4 regions of the Peribacillus sp. NPDC058075 genome follow, and region 1 is predicted to be linked to each of the others. Evidence: riboswitches for the same ligand, from Rfam matches in the RefSeq annotation. Region 1 holds a riboswitch; each other region holds the start of a gene.
The links. A riboswitch is a leader RNA that binds a small molecule or an ion and turns the genes downstream of it on or off. The one in region 1 is predicted to bind S-adenosylmethionine.
Positions count from the first base shown of each region.

Region 2: another riboswitch for S-adenosylmethionine. It lies ahead of ACFVS1_RS07135 (bifunctional homocysteine S-methyltransferase/methylenetetrahydrofolate reductase); the one in region 1 lies ahead of mmuP (S-methylmethionine permease).
Region 3: another riboswitch for S-adenosylmethionine. It lies ahead of ACFVS1_RS16175 (methionine ABC transporter ATP-binding protein); the one in region 1 lies ahead of mmuP (S-methylmethionine permease).
Region 4: another riboswitch for S-adenosylmethionine. It lies ahead of metK (methionine adenosyltransferase); the one in region 1 lies ahead of mmuP (S-methylmethionine permease).

Region 1 covers NZ_JBHVSL010000001.1:1,531,631-1,537,636, reverse strand. Annotated here, with positions in the region: gene ACFVS1_RS07740 (hypothetical protein) at 101-268, opposite strand; gene mmuM (homocysteine S-methyltransferase) at 518-1,480, opposite strand; gene mmuP (S-methylmethionine permease) at 1,470-2,864, opposite strand; SAM riboswitch class I at 2,948-3,050, opposite strand; gene ACFVS1_RS07725 (flavin reductase family protein) at 3,266-3,874, opposite strand; gene ACFVS1_RS07720 (alpha/beta hydrolase) at 3,892-4,500, opposite strand; gene ACFVS1_RS07715 (ring-cleaving dioxygenase) at 4,500-5,447, opposite strand; gene ACFVS1_RS07710 (ring-cleaving dioxygenase) at 5,472-6,006, opposite strand, start outside.
Region 2 covers NZ_JBHVSL010000001.1:1,405,304-1,411,309, reverse strand. Annotated here, with positions in the region: gene metH (methionine synthase) at 1-1,406, opposite strand, end outside; gene ACFVS1_RS07135 (bifunctional homocysteine S-methyltransferase/methylenetetrahydrofolate reductase) at 1,399-3,246, opposite strand; SAM riboswitch class I at 3,351-3,449, opposite strand; gene ACFVS1_RS07130 (MOSC domain-containing protein) at 3,561-4,211, opposite strand; gene ku (non-homologous end joining protein Ku) at 4,714-5,556, opposite strand; gene ligD (DNA ligase D) at 5,707-6,006, shown strand, end outside.
Region 3 covers NZ_JBHVSL010000001.1:3,252,204-3,258,209, reverse strand. Annotated here, with positions in the region: gene ACFVS1_RS16200 (NAD-dependent epimerase/dehydratase family protein) at 1-150, shown strand, start outside; gene ACFVS1_RS16195 (NAD-dependent epimerase/dehydratase family protein) at 147-575, shown strand; gene ACFVS1_RS16190 (hypothetical protein) at 633-824, shown strand; gene ACFVS1_RS16185 (MetQ/NlpA family ABC transporter substrate-binding protein) at 1,055-1,876, opposite strand; gene ACFVS1_RS16180 (methionine ABC transporter permease) at 1,932-2,600, opposite strand; gene ACFVS1_RS16175 (methionine ABC transporter ATP-binding protein) at 2,587-3,603, opposite strand; SAM riboswitch class I at 3,672-3,776, opposite strand; gene ACFVS1_RS16170 (MBL fold metallo-hydrolase) at 4,058-4,882, shown strand; gene ACFVS1_RS16165 (hypothetical protein) at 4,939-5,127, opposite strand; gene ACFVS1_RS16160 (YheE family protein) at 5,213-5,416, opposite strand; gene ACFVS1_RS16155 (YheC/YheD family endospore coat-associated protein) at 5,481-6,006, opposite strand, start outside.
Region 4 covers NZ_JBHVSL010000005.1:133,067-139,072, reverse strand. Annotated here, with positions in the region: gene ACFVS1_RS24090 (glycosyltransferase) at 1-564, shown strand, start outside; gene ACFVS1_RS24085 (nucleotide sugar dehydrogenase) at 606-1,907, shown strand; gene ACFVS1_RS24080 (hypothetical protein) at 1,956-2,171, shown strand; gene pckA (phosphoenolpyruvate carboxykinase (ATP)) at 2,541-4,127, opposite strand; SAM riboswitch class I at 4,533-4,695, shown strand; gene metK (methionine adenosyltransferase) at 4,859-6,006, shown strand, end outside.

The DNA of each region.
Region 1 (6,006 bases):
ATCTGTTTCCCTTTTGATTCATTAGTAATGAAAGAAAGAAAGAAAAACCATAGCTAAAGCTCATGGTTTTCCCCCCGTATATACATGAAATATCAATATATTAAGGCATCTCGTCTTCTTTTTCCCGATTTTTAAAAGCTTCATGTGTGACTATATCTTCGATTTGTTCATACTGCCGGCTGTGTTCCTTCTCTTCGCTTATTCTATTATTAGGTAAATTTCCAGGATGGCCTTTTTCTTTGTGATTAAAATTTTTACCACGACTCATACTCATTTCTCTCCTTTCTATTCATTGTTTGTTTAGTTTTCCCAAGCACAGAAATAATATGATTTAATTTCTCCTAACTGTTTTTGGAGCGGTTTCATTTTAGCCTAAGAAATAGTAGTCAGATAACTCGAATTTGGATAATGAGCTCAAAAAGAACAGGAACCGCCTGATTATGACGCTTCCTGTTCTTTTTAGTTATGGTCAATATACTGCCTACATACCTTATAACAGTTTATAACAGAACAAGGGCTAGGAGGATACCGCCACGGAAGGTCGCCACTTTCTTGAAATATCTTCAATATGATGCGGTGCCGTTCTGCAGCACCCTCCAATTAAACGCGCCCCTGCATGGTGCCATTCTTCAGATTTCAGGTCGAGCCTGTTACATGATTCTTGACCATGCCATGTTTTAGTTTCTGGATTATATGCTTCACCTGAATTCGGATAAACAATGATTGGTTTATCCGTGTTTGCACGCAACACCTGGATAGCTTCCGTGATACATGATACTGGCGCACAGTTGATGCCGATTGCTGCAATTTGCTCACTGTCCCCAAACAATCTTGTACACTCCTCGAGTAATGTACCGTCACTTATCGCTTTTTCATTTTTCAAAGAAAAGGATAGCCAAGCATACACTTCTGGATAATCCTTCAATAACGAATATAATACTTTTGCTTCTTGCAGGGAAGGAATCGTTTCAAACGCTAAAAGGTCAGCTCCTGCTTCAATCAACGCTGATATTCGTGAGCGATGAAATGCAGTTAAAGTTTCATCCGATACACCATAGTTTCCTACATACTCTGAACCATCTGCAAGATAAGCCCCATAAGGGCCAACAGATGCAGCAACCAATGGCTTAGGCCTAAGCATTTGATTTTCTTCCTTCCAAAAATTATCTCTTGCTTTTCTTGCGAGTAAAACCGTTTTACGGATTAGCTCCAAAGCCTCTTTTTCTTGTATTCCACGGAGGGCGAAACCTTCAACGGTGGCTTGGTAGCTAGCCGTAATCGCACAGTCAGCTCCAGCACGAAAGTAGTCAGAATGCACTTGATAAATCACATCTGGATTTTCCAGTAATACACGTGCAGACCAGAGCGGGTCGTCCAAATCACATCCATGCCTCTCTAGCTCTGTAGCTAAAGCTCCGTCCAAAATCATGACAGAATGATCTCGTAAAATAGCGTCAATTGGGTTAGTTTTATTGTTCATGATCTACTCCTCTTTTCTTTATGGTTTTTGTCACATAATAACTTCCATAGCACAACAAAATAAATGGAATGCCACAATATAGTGCAATTCGTTGTGTAGGATCAAATGCAATTCCTATGCAAGAAGCCAGGCATAGGATAAAAGAAACGATTGGCACGAGTGGATAAAATGGCGTTCGATAAGCCAAGTCATTTACTGAATTTCCTTCGTTTATATATCGTCTGCGAAATAGAAACTGTGACACGCTAATACTCATCCAAACTACCACCACGGCAAGTCCAGAAATGGATACAAGCACTATGTAAACAGTATCCGGTGCAATAATACTCGAGAACAGGGCTAAGCTGCCGCCCAACATACTGAAAAGGACTGCATGTATCGGAACTCCCCGTTTTGTCAATTTTGCAAATATTGGTGATATAGTTTCCTTATCTGCAAGTGACCAAAGCATTCTGGATGATGCATACAGTCCCGAGTTTGCAGCAGACAAAATGGCAGTTAATATGACAAAGTTCATAATATCCGCTGCATACGGCACACCAATTCGTTCAAGAACTGCCACAAAGGGGCTTTCTAATACGCTTGCATCCGAAATAGGCAATAATGCGGATAAGACAACGATGGTTCCTACAAAAAAGATAATCAATCTCCATAAAGTCATACGGATTGCCTTTGGTATCGTTTTTTCAGGATTCACAGTTTCTCCAGCTGCAATTCCGATTAATTCAGTTCCAGAGAATGCGAAATTCACCGCAAGCATCGTCATTAGAATGGCAAAAGCACCATTCGGAAATAAACCTTCACTTGTAAAATTGGAGAATAACGGAGCGGATTGTGAATGAATGATTGGAATAAAACCCAGCATTGCCGCTGCTCCCAAAATAATAAAAATCACAATGGCAAATACCTTTATAGACGCAAACCAGAATTCGGATTCAGCGAAAAATTTAACGGTCCACGCATTTAATGCCAAGACCAAAATGGCAAATAGTGCACTCCATATCCAGACATTGATTGATGGAAACCATCTCTGCATCAACAATCCTGCAGCCGTGAATTCCGAACCTAGTGCAACAGTCCACGTTAGCCAATACAACCAGGCTACTGTATACCCTGTCCCAGGACCTATGTATTTAGCTGAGTAGCTATGAAACGCACCTGTCTCGGGCATATGTACTGCCAGTTCACCTAGACATAGCATGACTAGATAAACCACTAATGCCCCAATCAGATACGAGAGGATGGTGCCGAATGGGCCAGCCTGTTGAATCGTATAACCCGAACTTAAGAATAAACCTGTTCCAATCACCCCGCCAAGCGATAGCATTATTATATGCCGTGCCTGCATTTCCCTTTGAAATTCATGCTTCCTTTTGTTCTCCATTCTTACTCTCCTTTATCCTGCATCCAGAAAAAACGAAAACGCACTCTAAAAAAGAGTGCGTTACTGACAAATAAACACGTACGGTCTTATCTATCAAGGTTTCACCCCCGGGAATTAGCACAGTGTCATTGCAGACCTGTTGCTGAGGTTTCATAGGGCCAGTCCCTCCACCTCTCTGGATAAGAAATTATTTTTTTATAACTTTATCAATCTATGAAAAAATTGTCAAGTTTTGTTTCGATTTGTAAAGAATTCCTTTAAAGTCCAAACGAACATCGCACCTTTGGCATAGATATGAACTTGTTTTTGGAACAGTCGCTTAAAGTATTAGAATTGCAGATAATGCTAACGAAAAAAATGACGACACCTTAAAAGATGACGCCATTTTTCTTTCATATTCCTTAAGGTCGTTCTATGTCAAATAATTCCCCTAGTTTTGTATAAGTATGACCCGCTAATCTTGCTACAGGTTTTAGCCCATTCTGGTCAATTCGGCCTTTATGGTAAATCTCCTGCTCTATATGATAGCAGACTATTTTCCCTATCAATAAATCACAACCAGGTTTATTCTTGGAACCTGCCAATGGTATCGCATGCTCCAATGTGCATTCAAAGCGTACCTTCGCTTCTTGCAATCCTGGTACCGACACCTTATCACTAACAGCCTGTGTGAAATTGGTAAGACCCAATTCACTTTCGTCAGACGGGAGTTCCTTGGCCGTTCGATTTGCATCAGCAACATTATCTTCATCAGTGATATGAACAACGAATTCACCTGTTTGAATTGCATTTCGGGCCGTGTCCTTCGAAATTCCTTCTTTCCGTTGAACTGAAATGGAAATCATCGGAGGATTGGAACTGACTATGTTAAAAAAACTGAACGGAGCTATATTGATTGTACCGGTTTCGGACTGTGTCGTAACCAGGGCTATTGGTCTCGGTATGATGCTTCCAGTCAAAAACTTATAATTTTCCCGTTCAGTAAGGCTTTCAGGATTAACTGAAATCATCTTCATCCCTCTCATTCTTATAAAAAGTTCTTTTGAAACCATGAACCTGCTGCATCAACCTCTGAACGTGTTAACTGATGACCGTAATGTTCCCAGTGAACATCCACCGCAGCACCAGCTTGCAGTAATAGTTGATTAAGTTCTTCCGTTTCTTCTGCCGGGCAAATCGGATCGTTTTTACCTGCAGCGATGAATACAGGTATATCCGAAAGGGACGGCAAAGCAATGCCGCGTCTAGGCACCATAGGATGATGAAGAATCGCTCCTTGTAATGCCCCTTCGAAATGGAACATCAAACTTGCTGCTATGTTTGCACCATTAGAATAACCTAATGCCACCACTCTGTCACGATCGAAGTCATATTGTCCGGACGCTGATTCCAAGAAGTCATAAAGCTCCTTCGTACGGAAAATCAAATCTTCTTCATCAAAAACTCCTTCAGCCAGCCGGCGGAAATATCGAGGCATTCCGTTTTCAAGTACATTTCCCCGTACGCTCAATACGGATGAACCCGGTGAAACCATTTCCGCTAACGGCAAGAGATCTGTTTCCGTTCCGCCAGTGCCATGTAAAAGTAAAAGCAACGGTGCCTCCGGATTAGTTCCTTTTTGAAAAATATGCTTCATCATTTATCCTCCTCTAGTACCCTCGGCACTGCCGGCAGTAACGTTTTCTCCATGATCTCCCTTTTTTCTTCCAGCCATGGCGGCAGCATTAATTTACTTCCCATCGTTTCCTTCGTTTCATCATGAGCAAATCCAGGTGGATCTGTGGCAACTTCAAAGAGTATGCCTCCATCTTCCCTGAAATAAATGGCATCAAAGTATTGGCGGTCTTTAAAGGGTGTCACGGCATAGCCATGCTTTGCGATATGCCCCCTCCATTCTTCATGATCTTCATTGTCGCTTGCACGCCATGCAAGATGATGGACAGTTCCCACTCCGATTTTCCCATTAGGCAAAACCGTTTTTTTAACATCTATCAAATTTCCGATGCCCGATGTGGATTTGAAGCGGATGAAATCGCCCTCTTCCCCCATCTTTTGCAAACCCAGCACTTCCTCTAATAGTTCCATCGTTTTGATCGGTTTCGACGTCAATAATACAGCACCGCCGAATCCCTTGACCGCCTTGTCAGCTGGTACACCGCCGAATGACCACTCGCTATTTTTACCCTCTTTACGCTCAACCAGTTCAAGTTGCAATCCATGTGGGTCCTGAAAGCCTAGATAATCCTCGCCAAAACGGGAAATCTTTTCAAAGTCTATGTTAAATTTACCTAGGCGCGTTTCCCAGAAGCCCAATGATCCTTCCGGAACGGCATATGTTGTAATCCCCACTTGTCCGGAGCCAATTGTCCCTCGGTATGCCCCAGGCCAAGGAAAGAAAGTGATGATAGTGCCCGGTGAACCTGATTCATCTCCGAAGTATAAATGATAGGTGCCTGGATCATCAAAATTAACGGTTTTCTTTACCATACGCATCCCCAACACTCCAGCATAAAAATCCACATTCTCTTGAGGATTGCCTACAATGGCGGTTATATGATGTATCCCTGCATTTTGCTTTTGCATGCCCATTACTTCCTTCCCCGTTGATTAATTTGTTGATTTTGTATTCAGTGGTTTTAAATTCGATTCAATATCTTTTCTTTTTGATTCTAAAAATGGCGGCAGGGCAAGGTTCTCACCTAGGTGCTGCTCTGCTTCATCGACTGCAAAACCAGGTCCATCAGTAGCTAGTTCAAATAATATCCCATTCGGCTCCCTAAAATAAAGTGAACGAAAATAAAAGCGGTCCACATATCCAGAGTTAACGAATTTTGATTCACTAATTTTTTCTACCCATTTTCTCAGTTCTTCTTCATTATCCACCCGAAAGGCAACATGGTGTACTCCACCCCTCCCCAACCTTTCCCGAGGAATGTCATTCCTTTCTTCAATATGAAGTTCCGCTCCGGTTCCCCCCTCACCTGTCTCAAAAACGACAATTGGATTTTGCCCCCTGATTGAAGAAGGATATGTTCCTGATTTCCTGAACCCCAATACCTCGGAAAGAACTCTTTCTGTTTGTTCAATATTAGGTACAGTAAGTTTTACCGGTCCTAATCCAAGGATGAAATACTCTTTCGGT
Region 2 (6,006 bases), 130 kb from region 1:
ACGGCCATCCCAATTTCATCAATGGTTCCTACGACAACGGCAGCACCATATTGATGGACTAAGGGTACTATTTTTTCAAAGCGCTCTTCACCATCTTCAAGGTTTATGGAATTAATGATCGATTTTCCTTGTGAATGTTTTAATGCTTGTTCAAGTACGGCTTCATCCGTAGTATCGATGACCAATGGGACCTTCACTTTTTTGACGACCTCTTGCACGAATTCCTTCATATCGCCAAGCTCATCCCCATCAGGGTCAGCAAGACAGATATCAATGACATGGGCGCCTTTTTTCACCTGGGAACGTGCAATTTCTGCTGCTGGCTCATAATGCTTGCCGCGTATCAGCTCCTTGAATTTTCGGGAACCGATAACATTCGTCCTTTCACCTACGAATAAAGGACGCATTGAATCATCGTAAATGAGCGGTTCTATGCCTGATACGGCATGACCATGGGCAGTTTCCGTAATTGTACGGGGCTTCATGCCTTCGAGAACCCTGGAAAGTTCTTTAATATGCTCTGGCGTCGTACCACAACATCCGCCAATGATATTGATCCATCCCTTATCGGCAAATTGCTTCATTTTCTCTGCCAGGGAAGTTGGTGACTCATGATAGTGTCCTTCTTCATCAGGGAGCCCGGCATTCGGATAACAACTGATGGCGCTATTCGATATATCTGCAAGTGTCCTGATATGGTCTATCATGAATTCCGGCCCTGTTGCACAATTAAGGCCGACAGCAACAGGCTTCATATGTTCAACCGATAAATAAAAAGCTTCTATGGACTGGCCAGCAAGTGTCGTGCCCATCGGTTCTATTGTTCCTGATATGATGACAGGCACATCTTTTCCTGTTTTTGCAAATGCTGCTTTGATTCCAGAAAAGGCAGCCTTGACATTAAGCATATCCTGACAGGTTTCCACCAACAGCAAGTCTACACCGCCATCCAAGAGACCCAGTGCCTGTTCTTCATAAGAATCGGTTAAAATATCAAAAGTCGTTCCGCCCGTTACGGAAAGCGTTTTTGTAGTGGGGCCCATCGATCCGGCTACATACCTTGGCCATTCCTCATTGGAATACTTTTCACAAGCTTTAACGGCAAGCTCAGCTGAAATTTTATTTAGCTTGTAGGCAATCGTGCTTATTTGGTATTCATCAAGAACGATGCTGGTCGCTCCAAAGGTATTGGTTTCAATGATATCTGCGCCCGCCGCTAAATATTTTTCATGAATGGATTGGATGATTTCCGGTTGCGTCAGTGATAAATATTCATTGCAGCCCTCGAATTGTTCACCGCCAAAATCGTCTGCTGTCAAATTCTCCGCCTGAAGCATGGTTCCCATCGCCCCATCAAGCAGGAGAATCTTAGAATTTAACTGATCTTGAATCGCTTTTTTATTCATGTACTGCCACCTCTGATGTCTGTTTACTATCGACTTTTCTAATATATTTCGTAAGTTCCGCCGTCATTTCATAGCGAAGGAACGGAGTGATTAAATATATGCCCTTGAATTTTTCCCTTGCCGCGTCCACCAGTTCCCGCGCGATATTGACCCCTTCAATCCTTGACTTTACAGGGTCATCCCCCGCTAAAGCCATGGCCCTTCTTACGTTATCAGGCAATTTAATGCCAGGGATCTCATTATGGATGAATTCTGCGTTCCGGGTGCTTGTCAAAGGCATGATACCGATGAAAATCGGAGTTTCTAAATGTTTTGTAGCTTCATGTACTTCTTCGATTTGCTCCACTGAATAAATTGGCTGTGTCAAAAATGATTGAGCACCGCAGGAAATCTTCTTTTCCATTCTCAGTACGGCTTTATCCAGATATTTCACATTAGGATTAAACGCTGCCGCAATTTTAAAATTTGCCCGTTGACCCAAACTTTGTCCGGAATAGGAAAGACCTTCATTAAATTGTTTGACCATGCTTATAAGGTCAAAGGAAGATAAATCATAAACCGAGGTGGCACCCGGAAAGTCCCCTATTTTTGAAGGATCTCCGGTGATGATCAATAATTCATTCAGCCCTACCGTCTGCAGACCCATTAAATGTGACTGGAGGCCAATCAAATTTCGATCCCGGCATGTTATATGCACCATCGGATTAATATTCAATTGGTTCTTAAGTAAGTTAGCCAATGCATCATTCGATATCCTTGGTGAGGCAAGTGAATTATCCGCCAATGTAATGGAATCGACCCCTGCTTTTTTCAAAACCTCAGCACCGGTCATGAAACTCTCTATTCCCAGTTTTTTCGGTGGATCAAGTTCAACTAGGATCGTCCTTTCCGTTTTAGCCTTTTCGTACAGTGGAAGCTCCAATTCTCTATCGTTCACTTCAATTATTTCTATTTCGCGGGATTTCGTAACTTTCTCTTTTACAGGAGCAAAACTTCCGATCGCATTCTTTACAGCTTGGATATGCAGTGGAGTCGTTCCACAGCACCCGCCTATGATAGAAGCACCTTGCTCACGAAGTTCCAAGGCACTTGACCCAAAGTATTCCGGCACGGCTTTATAGACGAGCCTTCCATCCACATAATCAGGAAGGCTGGCATTAGGGTATATGGCAATCGATGCTTCCTTCGGCAAACTCACTTCTTCCAAGGCACGGATCATATGATGTGGACCAAGACGGCAATTCACCCCAACAACATCGGCACCCAGTTGCTCGAGTTTTTGAAAGGCTTCATTTAAATGGATTCCATTTTGAAGATTACCCAGTTCATGCATCGAAACATTTGCGATGATCGGCAGTCCAGTTTCATTTTTCACGATTTGCAGGACGGTTTCCAGCTCTTCCAGGTCATAAAAGGTTTCCAAGAGAATTCCATCCGGGTTTTCCATCAACAGACTGTATAGCTGTTCACGAAAACCCCGTTTAATCTCTTCCATGCTTAAATCCGATTTCCTGATACTCCGCTGTGCCCCTATGGTACCGAAGACATACGCCTTTCCTTTTGCCGCTTTTTTAGCTAGAATGACTCCCTGGCGGTTGATTCTGTTAACTTCATCTTCAAGACCATACCGTTTCAATTTGTTGAAATTAGCTCCGTATGTATTTGATTGAAGGATATCTGCACCAGCTTCCAGATAGGCACGGTGGATGGACTCTATTTGATTTGGATTCGTGCAGTTTAATTCCTCATAACATTGATCGATGCCATTTGAGTACAATAAGGTCCCCATTGCCCCTTCCCCAACCAACATTCTTTCTTTCACTTCTTTACGAAAATTCATCATTACACCCTCTCTCAAAAACAGTCCTGTTTTTGTCGTATTTTATGAGTATGAGAGAAAAGAAAAAAAAACCTTCTCAAAGAAGAAGGTTTTTTGAAACATTCTCCTCATCTATCAAGCTCTGCTTGCTGGATTTAGCACCTTTGCCTAAGCTGGTTGCTGAGGTTTCTTCGGGCCAGTCCCTCCACCTCTCTCGATAAGATCCATTTATATAATTTTCACAAGATTTCAAAATTAGATTATATTTAATTTACATTAATAATCTGTCAATTTCAATACCTGATCGACATTTTTTTCACTTTTGCAAAAATGATTCAATCTTTTGCGGGTTTAACCCTCTTCAAGATTCTTTGTTTCCAGTCTTCCGCTAACGAGTCTAGAGTAAGTAAAGCCTTAGCGCCTTCCAGGTCATCTCGTTTATGTAGGATTACCTCTGTTGCATAATGAACTGAAATTTTTTCTTGCAAACGATCTATTAGCACGATTTCGTTTTGCTTATTTATCGTTCCTTCTTGAAGTACTCTTGCAAAATAACCAGTGAAACTCGTTTTCAGCACAAGTTCCAAAAACTTAGGTTCTTGATTAAAGTGGGAAATGGTCGAACAAGGTATCCTCCCCTGGTTAATTTGCACAATCACTTCGCCTATTTGATATATATCGCCGATATACGTGTCTTCTTCCCTCATCCCCTCTACGGTTAAATTTTCACCGAATGCTGGGATATCAAGCTTTTTAGAGAATTTTTCATTCCATAATGAATAATGCTCAAAGGGGTAAAAGCACAAAGCCCGATCAGGACCTCCATGGAACTCTACATTACCTATCCCATCACCATTTATGCCTGATTTAGTCACTGTCACATGATCATGTACTTGTTTATCCATGGCTGAAAAGATATCGACATTCGAAAAAATTTCCTGTTTCGGCTTTCCGGCATGAAGTGATTTGATTTTTCCATTTTCCATTTGCATCTTCCATTCCTATTTAATTTATATCATCCTATATGTATAAATTATACTAAAAATCCATTTATTCTGTAGCTTTTTAAAAGTATTTGAAGTGAAAAAGCCACATAATCCGTTAAATGGACAAAATATCATTGATTTCCAGAAAAATTCATAGGTTAGTTTCAGTAATTTAGTTGCTATTTCAGAATTAAATATGGTAGAATATGAACACAATATATAGTCGAAAACTACAACCGTTCGCCTATATGTTGATTTTCACGATTGAATTCCTCATTGTCGCTCTTTAGGGAGCGAATTTTTTTGCCTCCATTTCCATCCATTTATTTTCTTTTATTCCATCCATACCCTTAAATCGTGATTCGCTTACCTATTTGCACTTTCCTTTCTATACAAATCCTTCCATGTAAAGTCACTTTCACTCCCTTATAAAATTCCTGATTCCTTTCTAAAACAAGCAGAAAGCCGAGCGACACCATATGTCTTCCGCTCAGCTTCCTGTTTAAGCTTGTTTCTTTTTTTTCGGCGCCGCTTTCTTTCGGGTCGTCTTTTTCTTTTCCGGTTCATCATGTTTCGTACGGTCAATGGATGCCTGTAATGCCTCCATTAAATCGGTTACATTGTTGGAAACTGGTTCTTTTGTTTTGGATGTAATCGTCGTCTGTCCCGTTTTCTTTGATTCAATCAATTCTAGCAACGCGGTTCGATAGTCATCCGTGTATTTTGTCGGATCGAAAGTAGTCGTTAATTGATCTATCAATAATACGGCAGTATCGATTTCTTTTTTTACAATGGTATCATTAGCTGGGATATTCGGAACATCCGCTGTGGAACGGACTTCATCCGGATAATGAATCGTTTCCATCACCAAGGTATTATCAACGACTCGGATTACCGCCATTTGTTCTTTAGAGCGAATGATGATTTTCGCTAATCCTACCTTATTCGATTCCTTGAGGGCCTGCCTCAAAAGGGAATAAGCTTTTATCCCTCCGTCATTAGGGGACATGTAGTAACTCCGATTGAAATAAATGGGATCTATTTCTTCAATTTTAACGAAATCCACGATTTCCACGGCTTTTTCTTCGTTTTGTTTTTTCAGTTGCTCCAGTTCATTGTCTTCCAATACAACAAATTTTCCCTTTGTATACTCAAAAGCCCGGACAATATCATCCTTACCCACTTCTTTCTCGCATACCGGACAAACTTTTTCGTATTTAATCGGTGAATGACATTCCTTATGCAACGTCCTTAAAGAAATATCCTTATCCTCCGTTGCAGCATGAAGTTTGATCGGAATGTTCACCAAACCGAATGATATGCTTCCCTTCCACATCGTATGCATATTCGTCACCTCATAACTTATTTTTAAAGAGAAGAACAATTTTATTATTCCCCTTTGTCCAAAAAAATCCGAAAAAACAATTGCCAACTCTAACACTTCGTTTTTTTGGCAAAATAATGTTAACCAATTATTTGCGGAGGTGATACAAAAATGAAACCGATGCTGCCAACCTATTACCCCGAAGCCCCCAGCTCCAAGGATTGGCGTTATGAAGTCAAATATGACGGTTTTAGGGCCATTTTAACGATTGATTCCGATACCATAAGCATTTCGAGTCGGAACGAGAAGGAATTATCACCACAATTCCCAGAAATCATTGCTTACATCAAAGAAATGGACCTGGAAGAATATCTCCCGCTTCAGTTAGATGGAGAATTGGTCTGGCTTACCAATGAAGCGAAAGCGGACTTTTTTCAAATACAGTGGCGAGGGCGCCTTGGAAAACAATCC
Region 3 (6,006 bases), 1.7 Mb from region 1:
ACTGTATCGAAATCTTGCAGATTGCTTAATCAAGTTAAACATTATACATATATTTCAAGCATCTCCGTTTATAGTGATCCGACCGAGCCAGGAATTGATGAAAATGGAGAAGTTCACACACTAAATGAAGATAAAGCAAAGCAGAAGTGATCACCCGCGGAACTGCTGGACCGATATACGGTGAATATTATGGACTGTTAAAATCATTATGCGAAAATGCAGCTGAAAAAGAATTGCCGGGGAAAGTCCTTTCAATTCGCGCCGGGCAAATAGTGGGTCCATATGATTACACTGACCGATTGCCGTACTGGCTTAAAAGGATAGCGGAAGGGGGAGAAATTTTATCTCCTGGTCGCTCTGGACGTCCAATCCAAGTTATCGATGCAAGGGACTTGGCCCAATGGATCATCCAAATGATAGAAAAAAGCATGACAGGTACGTATAATGCCGTTGGCCCAGATTACACACTGACTATGGGGCAATTACTTGAAGGCTGCAAAAAGGTAACAAGAAGTAATGCTGATTTTACATGGGTATCTGAAAAATTTTTAAATGACAATAAAGTAGAGCCGTGAGGAGAAATGCCTTTATGGATACCGGAAGAATTCCCTTTACCAGGAGGAAAGGAACCTTTGAATGGATTTTCGGCTGTCGATAACGGTAAAGCCATCAATAATGGACTAACATTCCGTCCCTTATCAGAAACTCTCGAAGATATATGGAATTGGGAAAAGTGCCGTACGGAATCTGCCGATAGAAAAGCTGGCATTCACAGACAACATGAAAGTGATCTCCTTGGACTATGGAAACAGACAGTAGGTTGAAACCTTCTTTTATTATATTGAAATACTAAGTGTGCTTGGTGAAAAGGATGATTTAAACGAACAACTTGAAGGAATTAAAAAAGCGATGTACTAAAAACCCCATCGCTTTTTTAGTCCACGAATCTGCTTGCGAGGTTTGTAAGGATTTCAAGTTTTTCCGTCGCGGCCGCTACTTTGTCCTTATTGAAAGGCCTGCTCCCAATAAGGGGGAGCAGGCCACGATTATTTGATCAATTCATCCAGTCTGGTTTTCCGAATCCGGCAAATTTGTCATCGATGACTTTTTCGAACTGGTCGGATTCCACAACTGATTTAATATCCTTTGCAAATTGGGAGTCCACATCTTTTGTATTCACTGTAACAACGTTTCGATATATATCAGGCATTTTTTCTAAAACAATGGCATCCTGTAGGTCCATTTTCGCTGCAAGAGCGAAGTTGCCAGGGACCGCTGATAGGTCAACACTGTCTGTTGCCCGGGGCAATTGAGCGGATTCCAATGGTTTGAGTTGAATGTTTTTTGGATTTTTCGTTACATCCTTTTCAGATATTTTTAAAGGGTCGACATCTGGATCGACTTCAATCAGCCCTTCATCCACCAGCACTTTAAGTGCACGTGCGAGGTTAACCGGATCATTGGGCACTGCAAGGGATGTACCGTCTTTAATTTCTTTCAATGATTTATACTTGTTCGAATATATGCCCATTGGTGCTGTTGGAACTATGATAAGGTCGGTAAGCTTTAAATCATTTTCTTTAGCGAAGTTATCCATGTACACCTTATGCTGGAAGAGGTTGGCGTCGATCGAATGGTTGCCAAGGGACTTATTCGGCTGGATATAGTCGGTGAATTCGACGATCTCTATTTTGTAACCGAGATCTTCCAGACCTGGTTTTATGGCCTCTTTAACCATATCGGCATAGGGCCCGGTAGTCGCCCCGATCTTCAATTCCTTTTTGTCTTCAGTTTTTGGGGATGCATCATCGCTCCCGCATGCTGCCAAGCCAAGGGCAAGTGCACAGACTGATAATAACGAAGCTATTTTCTTCATTTAAAATTCCTCCTGAGTAATGAAATGTATTGAATCATTGAAAAATGATGGATCACTATCGTTTGTTAACTATGTATGAGGCCTTGTCACCAACCATTTGAATGATTTGAACAAGGCAGATCAGCACGACGATCGTCGTGATCATGACTGTGTTGTCATAACGGTAATAACCGTACCGGATGGCCAGGTCGCCAATTCCGCCTCCGCCGATTGTCCCTGCCATTGCTGAGTAACCGATAAGCGAAATGGTCGTTAATGTCAGTCCTTGAATGATACCCGGTTTTGCCTCTGGGAGAAGTACATCCTTAATGATCATCCATGGAGTGGCTCCTACGGCAATTGCAGCTTCAATCACTCCTCTGTCTATTTCACGTAATGCCGTTTCAACGATTCTTGCAAAAAAAGGTATTGCGGACACCGACAGGGAAACAGTAGCCGCTCTCGGCCCTATCGTCGATCCAGTTAGAAGATCCGTTAAAGGAAGGAGGGCAACCAAGAGAATGATGAAAGGGATTGAACGGACAATATTGACTGCGAATCCTAGAGAGCGATTCACGATACTATTTTCAAAAAATAAATTCCTTGTTGTGGTAAACAGCAATACTCCAAGCGGTAAACCGATCAGCAGGGCTACTGCAAGGGAAACGCCGACCATATAAATCGTTTCAAGAAAGGCTTTATTAAGATCAGGTAAAATATTGACGATGGAATCAAGCAGTGACATGTTTTAACACCTCCACAGAACTGGAACGATTTTTTATATATTGCAATGCCGAATGAATTTGAGCTGCATCGCCTATTAACTCGATGATTAAAATGCCTAAAGGGACATCCTGGATATACTCAATTTTACCGTGTAAAATATTACCCTTTACTGAATGGGATTGGAGAGTATCCGAAAGGATCGACTCACCAGCGGTTTGCCCTTCGAATTGAATTTGAATGATCGTACCTTTACTTTCTTCAATCAAGTGCGGAGGGAGTGCGAAATCCAGAACACTGCTAATGAATTGCTTCGTTAACTCCTGCTTGGGCTGTGAAAATATTTCATAAACGGGACCTTCTTCAATTACACGGCCATCCTGCATGACGGCGACACGGTGGCATAGTTCTTTGACCACTTCCATTTCATGTGTAATCAACACGATGGTGATGCCAAGCTTACTGCTTATCTTTTTCAATAATTGTAAAATCGCTTTTGTAGTTGTTGGATCAAGTGCTGAAGTCGCTTCATCACATAATAGTACAGTGGGGTCATTTGCTAAGGCACGGGCTATGCCTACCCGTTGCTTCTGTCCACCGCTAAGCTGCGCCGGATAGACATCTTTCTTATCGCTGAGCCCTACGATTTCCAACAATTCCAATACACGTAAACTGATTGCATCCTTCGATCGATGCGCGGCCTTTAAGGCGAAAGCAACATTTTCATAAACGGTTTTTGAACTGACCAGTGAAAAGTGTTGGAATATCATTCCGATTTTTTGACGTTGTTTACGAAGCTCTTTACTTGATAAAGAGGTTAAATCAATGCCGTCGATGATGATATTTCCACTTGTCGGACGTTCAAGCAAATTCAAGCAGCGGAGTAATGAGCTTTTTCCAGCTCCACTGTAGCCGACAATTCCATACACTTCACCAGTTTGAATGGTTAAAGATACGTTATCCACTCCGATAACTCGGTTTTTCTTCGAGACGTATTCCTTTCGGACTGAACGGATTTCAATCATGAGCTTTCCCCCTTAAACATTAAAAAACTGCCCCTATCATTCAGAAAGAGGCAGCGAAATTATATCTCGTCTTATCTTTCAGAATGCAATCATTCTGCAGGAAGTGGCACCGTTCCCTAAGGGCGGTTGCCGGACATCACAGGGCCTGATCCCTCCGTCACTCTTGATAAGTAAATTATTATTTTAGAATATTTCAAGTTTTTTAATATAATCTATATTATTTGTAAAATCTCACAATGTCAATCGTTTTTGAAGTTTTTGGGGTGATTTTTATTATTAAAGTTTTGTAAGGTCTGTTAAAAAAGGGCTATTATACAAGAATCCAGCATTTTCATCCAGGTTAATTATTCCAGTATTTCCTTGTCAAAAAGGTAAAGTGGTACTACATTTATTATAGTAAAGTTAAAAAAAGGAAGATGAAACTATTTTTGTACAATGATGGGGAGGAAATTGAGTGATAGAGATTAAGACGATAAATGATGTGGTTTGTGTGCACGGGACTCCTGGCGGGAACAAGGCGGGAATGAGTGTTAATGTTTTTTTAACGGATGGCCTATTGATAGATACTGGAGCAGAGATTTTATTGAAAGAGCTTATTCCGTTCTATGAGTCCGCAGACTTCGACTCAGTGGCCCTGACTCACTATCATGAAGACCATACGGGGGGCGCTGCCTGGATACAGGAACATAAAAAGGTCCCGCTTTTCATTCACCCGATGTCGGTTGAAGTTTGTGCAAGGGATGCTGAATATCCTGAATATCGCAAAATTTTCTGGGGAAAGAGAGACGCCTTTAAAGCTGAGCCGCTAGGGGAGGCCATTCATTCGCGCACCCAAACGTGGGAGCCGATTTTTACCCCCGGCCATGCGAAGGACCATATGGTGTATTTGAATCACAGTAATGGCATGCTCTTTTCAGGAGACCTTTTCGTAACACCAAAGACAAAGCTTGTCTTACGGGAAGAGTCTGTTCCGGTCATCATCGATTCAATAAAAAGATTACTGCAATATGACTTCGGGGAAGTGTTTTGCTGCCATGCTGGGCATGTCCCTGAAGGGAAGGAAATGTTTCGAAAAAAACTGGATTATCTGGAAAACCTCCAAGGCGAAATTTTACGCCTGAATTCTCAAGGGCTGACCGTTCAAGAAATCCAGCAGGTCGTTTTACCGAATCGCTATCCCCTTATCGAGATATCTGGGCATGAATGGGATTCAGAGCATATCATTACATCGATATTAAACGAAAATATGTTGAGTGCAAGGGAGAATGGAACTATTTGAATGTTAACGGTCTGACTGATATAAAAGAGAGCTCTCCATAAGAGAGCTCACATCATTCATTTATTGATATTTGGATCTGTTTCATCATAAAAATCATGTGCTTCTTCGATGTTCTGAAGGTTAGCGACTTCATACACATTTCCGCCCGCCATTCCTTCATTGATGATACGGTCGACATCAAGGTAAACGGAGTCCTTGCCATCATATTCGGTATCCTTCAAAAATGTCATTTTTTCTTTATCCAAAATAAATCCCTCCTAGCCTTTTCTTTAGTTTGGGCAAAGGAGTCTTTTTTATTCTGGTTAGGTATTTCATGAATGTAAAGGCGGTTCATTCATACACATGGAAAATCATTAAATCATGTATCATGCTTTTGAGTTTGGCTTCATCTGTTCCGGAAGGCGGATTGGCTGTCCACTCGATCGATCCATCTTTATGATACAAGGCTTGGGTTGCCTGCTTGTTGAAATAAAAGGAAATTTTCCATCCCGGCAGATTCTTATGCAGTGGTGCCCATTGAAAATGAGTAATCATATGTATTACCTCCATTTATACAGTTTCTCATTTAATTATAATGGAAAACGGCAGCTGGAGGATGTTATTTAATTGTTAGGCTTGGAAAAGTTAATTCAATAAAAAGATTTTTTAAATGCAAAAGCCTGTTTGTTTCAATTTCTTCCTCATCGAATTGCATGGGCTTTGAGTTCACTTCGTATATGAAGAGCGAACCGGATTCGTCTTCCCCTATATCCATGGAAAACTCTCCAAGAAATCCGATTTTTTTAGAAAGTATCTCTCCGCTTTTTTGGGCGATTTTTGCTAATTTTCGATTCAGGCTTCTTGATTGCAGGTCTTGAAAAGGAACGATCTTCCCCCCTCGGGGAGTGTGGGTGGTGATTTCCTGAGTTTGTGACATCCTTACCGCTTTGCCGGTCACTTTATAAAAACCTTTTTCATAATGGACCAGAATCCGGTAATCATAACGATGTCCAAAAAGTTTTTTTGGTATGATCGCCTGTTGAGCAAGGTAGCTCCTTTTTAATAAATCCCTTTTTCTTGTTTCCCAGAATGACGCGAAATCCGGGAAGGACTCACTATGTTTTAAGCTATTGAACAATAGTGTA
Region 4 (6,006 bases), on a different contig from region 1:
GAGCTGCTCGATTTGCCAGAGAATGAACCGATTTTGTTATACCAAGGCGGCGTGCAAATGGGAAGAGGGCTGGAGCAATTGGTTGATGCTGTACCGATGATCGAGGGCGGGACGGTAGTTTTTATCGGAGATGGAAGAATCAAGGATGATTTAATGAAAAAAGTAAGCGACATGAATCTGGAGCATCGTGTGAAGTTCCTGCCGAAGGTTCCGGTCGACGAGCTGCTTCATTATACAAAAAATGCGTATTTAGGTTTTCAGATATTGAATAATGTCTGCTTTAATCACTACTCCGCTTCTTCAAATAAATTGTTTGAATACATGATGAGCGGTGTGCCTGTGGTTGCCTGCAGCTTTCCTGAAATTCAAAAGGTTGTCGATACGGAAAAAATCGGTGTTTGTGTCGATTCACATGATCCAAAATCAATTGCCGAAGGCGTCAATTACTTATTGAAACATCCTGAAAAAAGGGCGGAAATGAGCAATAACTGCCTGAAGGCGCGACAAAAATACAATTGGAAACAAGAGAAGGAAATCTTTATCGAAATCTATCAAACAGCCTAGGAAATTTGAGTGTAGCAGAAAAATAGATAGGAGTGGTTTATATGAAACTTTGTACAATCGGACTTGGTTATATAGGACTTCCGACTTCTTTAATGTTTGCGAAACACGGTGTCGATGTTGTCGGCGTGGATATCCATCCTGAGATTATTTCCAATTTGAATAGCGGCAGGCTCCATATCGAAGAACCTGGATTGGAGGAGGTATTGCAAGAAGTGCTTATTTCCAATAAGTTCCGAGCTGCGTTAAGCCCGGAGCATGCGGATGTTTTCATTATCGCGGTGCCTACACCAAATAAAAAGGACATACACCAATCTTGTGATTTAACTCATGTCCTGGATGCAACCTCTAACATTCTTCCTTTTATCAAAAAAGGAAATGTCATCATTATCGAATCGACGATAGCGCCGAGAAGTATGGATGATTATATTAAACCGATGATCGAGAGGACGGGCCTTACCATCGGAAAAGATATTTTCCTCGTTCATTGTCCGGAACGTGTTTTACCTGGAAGGATTCTTGAAGAGTTGGTTCATAATAACCGTATCGTCGGGGGCATCACGGAAACATGCTCATATAAAGGAAGTCTTGTTTATAAAACCTTCGTTCAAGGAGAGATCATTCAGACGGATGCGAAAACGGCTGAAATGTCCAAACTGATGGAAAACACCTTCAGGGATGTCAATATCGCCCTTGCGAATGAGCTGACGAAAATCTGTTTCGAGCTGGATATCAATGTTTTGGATGTCATATCGATGGCAAACAAACACCCTCGTGTCAATATTCACCAACCAGGACCAGGAGTTGGCGGCCATTGTTTAGCGGTCGATCCGTATTTCGTGGTTGCAAAGGCACCAGAGCAAGCGAGAATCATTAAATTGGCCCGCGATACCAACGTATCGATGCCTTATTATATCGTTAATTCCGTAAGGATGATGCTAGAGGGGATCCGGAAGCCAAAAGTAGCTGTTTTCGGTCTTGCATACAAAGGAAATGTAGATGATATTCGTGAAAGCCCAGCCATTGATGTCGTCAATATCTTGATGGGGATGGAAAACATCGAAGTATCCTTGCATGACCCGCATGTCCAATCTGGAAAGATGCCAGTCGTATCAGTGGAAGACGCTGTAAATGATGCCGACTTGATACTTGTCCTGACCGACCATGATGAATTTAAACAAATGGATTATGATAATCTATCAAATCTCATGAGAAATAAATTGATTTTGGATACACGCAATTGCATTGATGCAACTAAAACAGATGTCCCGGTTGCCAATCTAGGCAATATATATCAATACAAAACGATGTCCATGAAAAAAGCCAGGAATAAAGTGATCATCTAAAAACTTGGACAAACATAAATAAGTTATAAGGATTCAGGGGCGCTGACTATGACAGTGCCCTTTTTGAATTTCATCATCTGGCGGAGGAACGGAGGGCAGAAAATCATTGAAGAAAAGGACCAAGCGAGAGCTTGTCCTTTCAGAAACTGTGGAAACGTTTCAGTTGGTCTCAGAAATCTGCTCACTTCCGCCAAGCCCCGCCAAACAATCTGGAGGGGCTTGGCTAGCCATATATTAGGCCGTTGCAGCCGTTATTCTACCTAAACCGTACTTATTGACCTAAGACGCGGTTAATCGACCTACAGGGCACACTATTCGACCGTTGACGCAGTAAATCGACCTATCCGGCACATTATTCGACCGTTCACAAATTTAATCTACACCTCACTATTCGGACTCCGAAGCATTTATTTTTAAGGTCCACGCATGATATCCGCTTCATTTCCGCCGACTGTTGTCTGCCAAGTCTCTCGCTAATGTATCTAGCGGGTTCTTGGTTAGCCAGTGGCAGGAGTGTAGCAAATTTCTGAGGAATCCATTCAAAAAGTAAACCATGAGGGAACCAAGTCCAATCCGCTTTTTTGACAAACTGAAAGGACCAAGCAAGAGCTTGGTCCTTTTGTGTACAATTTATTAAGCTGTTGGTCCGCCAAGTTCTTCGATTTCACTTGGAACGCTGCCGAATTTCTTGAAGTTAGCACGGAATTGTGCGGCAAGGTCCGTCGCTGCTTCTTTATAAGCGGCAGGATCTGCCCAAGTCTTGATTGGTTGAAGCACTTCATCAGGAACACCAGGAACATGAAGCGGGATATCCAAGCCGAAGATATCATCTTTGATCGTTTCGATGTTCGCTAATTCACCTTCAAGTGCCGCTTGTACCATTGCACGAGTGTAAGCAAGTTTCATACGGCTTCCAGTTCCGTATGCTCCGCCAGTCCAGCCAGTGTTGACAAGGTATACCTTTGCATTGTGCTCGTCAATTTTATCACCAAGCATCTCAGCATAGCGTTGAGCTGGAAGCGGTAAGAATGGTGAACCGAAGCAAGTGGAGAATGTAGCTTCCGGCGAAGTTACACCTCTTTCAGTACCAGCCAATTTACTAGTGTATCCGCTTAGGAAGTGGAACATTGCCTGTTCTTTGGAAAGCTTGCTGATTGGAGGCAGAACGCCTGAAGCATCAGCTGTTAAGAAAATGATTGTATTTGGATGTCCTGCAATACTTGGGTTCACGATATTATCGATCGCTTGCATTTGGTAAGCAGCACGAGTGTTTTCAGTCAATGAACTGTCATCATAGTTCGCTTCACGTGTATCCGGATCAACAACAACATTTTCCAATACGGCACCGAAACGGATTGCATCGAAAATTTGTGGTTCTTTCTCACGTGAAAGATTGATCGTTTTCGCATAGCAGCCGCCTTCGATGTTGAATACGCCGTTAGAAGACCAGCCATGCTCGTCATCGCCAATCAGCTTACGGCTAGTGTCTGCTGATAAAGTTGTTTTGCCAGTACCGGACAGTCCAAAGAATAAAGCGACGTCCCCTTCACGTCCTACGTTAGCAGAGCAATGCATTGGAAGGATTCCAGCCTCTGGAAGTAAGTAGTTCATGATCGAGAAGATCGATTTTTTCATTTCTCCTGCATATTCCGTTCCGCCGATCAGGATGGTACGGCGTTCAAATGAAACGATGATGAAAGTTTCGGAAGTGGTTCCGTCCACTTCTGGGTCTGCTTTGAAGTTAGGCGCAGAAAGGATTGTGAATTCAGCTTCGTGACCTCTTAGTTCCTCTTCATTTGGACGGATGAACAAAGTATGGGCGAAAAGGTTATGCCAAGCATATTCATTAACAACACGGATTGGAAGACGAGATGATTCGTCTGCACCAGCGAAACCTTTAAAAACAAAAATCTCTTCTTTTGCTTTTAGGTAGTCAACTACTTTATTATATAGTTTATTGAATACATCTTCGGAAATTGGCTGGTTCACTGAACCCCAATCGATTTTATCTTTAACGGATGCTTCTTCCACGATAAATTTATCTTTAGGTGAACGACCAGTATATTTGCCAGTTTCAGCTTTTACTGCACCGGTTGATGTTAAAACGCCTTCATTTCTGCTTAATACTTTTTCGACCAATTGAGGAACTGAAAGTTGAGTTTGCACATTGTTTCCTGTTAATAACTGGTGTAACTCATTAGAAACATCTACAGAATTCATATATGAGGTACCTTCCTTTGTTTAAGTTTTTAGATTACAATTAGTATAACACATTCATTTGAATAGTCTATACTATTTCTTCTAATTTGTGATTATTTTCAGATGGTCGCGTTAATCATTTTATTCCGGCAGGAACCGAGTCAGGATTATCACATATACTTTAATGAAATCAATTTATTTTAATAGGAAGTAAGTAAGCAATAATTTCCATTGTTGAAGTCGTTTTTCATCTGCTTAATACTTATTATTAATGGAAATTCCCAGCATTTCTATTCGTATTTTGCATTGTAAGGCGCTGTATCAACATGTTTTTCAGATGAACGCCATACTGGGCGGAAATGTTCTTTTTAGAAAAGCATTGACAAATTCCAATCAGATACGATATTATCTTAAATTGTACGGATTCTCTTATCCCGAGTTGGTGGAGGGACAGGCCCTTTGAAACCCAGCAACCTGCCATTTTGAACTTGACTCCAAGATCAATCGCCGAAAATAAAGCGAAGGTCTTCAAGGAATAGTGGTGATGGTGCTAACCTGAGCAAGGTAAAAAACCCTTGAACGATAAGAGTGAAAGGATAGAAGACAGAATTTTAAACCTTTCCTCATTTGCCAGGGAAGGTTTTTGTGTTTTTTATAAGTAATTCTGTGTCTATAGTTGAAACTAATGAGGGAAACGAGTTCCGTAAAAATCAGGCTTATGCCTACAACATACTAACTTCCAAGGAGGAAATATGATGTCAAAGAAACGTCTATTTACTTCTGAATCTGTTACAGAGGGCCATCCGGACAAAATTTGTGATCAGATTTCAGATTCCATTTTAGATGCTATCCTAGCTAAGGATGCAAATGCACGTGTTGCGTGTGAAACTAGTGTAACAACAGGACTTGTACTTGTTGCTGGTGAAATTACAACGTCCGCTTACGTGGATATTCCGCGTATCGTTCGTGATACGATTAAAGGAATTGGCTATACACGTGCGAAATACGGTTTCGATGCTGAAACTTGTGCCGTGTTGAGTTCCATTGATGAGCAGTCTGCCGATATCGCAGCTGGTGTCGATAAAGCATTGGAAGCTCGTGAAGGAAACATGTCTGAGGAAGAAATCGATGCAATCGGTGCAGGAGACCAAGGTCTTATGTTCGGATTTGCTTGCAATGAAACAGAAGAGCTTATGCCGCTTCCGATTTCATTGGCACATAAACTTTCATTCCGCTTGGCTCAAGTTCGTAAAGATGAAACTCTTGCTTACCTGCGCCCTGATGGTAAAACACAGGTAACAGTGGAATATGATGAGAATAACCGTCCTGTACGTGTAGATACGATCGTTATCTCTACACAGCATGATGCAGAAATTACACTTGAACAAATTCAAGCCGATTTAAAAGAACATGTGATTAAAGCAGTCGTTCCAGCTGAATTGATCGATGCTCAAACTAAATACTTCATCAACCCTACTGGCCGTTTCGTTATTGGCGGACCTCAAGGGGATGCTGGTCTTACTGGACGTAAAATCATCGTTGATACTTACGGCGGATACGCTCGTCATGGCGGCGGTGCATTCTCTGGTAAGGATGCTACTAAAGTTGACCGTTCTGCTGCCTACGCTGCTCGTTACGTTGCGAAAAACATCGTGGCAGCAGGCCTTGCCGACAAAGCGGAAGTTCAATTGGCATACGCAATTGGTGTGGCAGAGCCTGTATCGATTTCAATTGATACGTTCGGAACTGGTACAGTTAGCGAAGAAGTCCTTGTTGACCTAGTTCGCGCCAACTTCGACCTTCGTCCAGCTGGCATCATCAAAATGCTTGACCTTCGTCGCCCGATCTACAAACAAACAGCTGCCTACGGACACTTTGGCCGTACAGATGTCGATCTTCC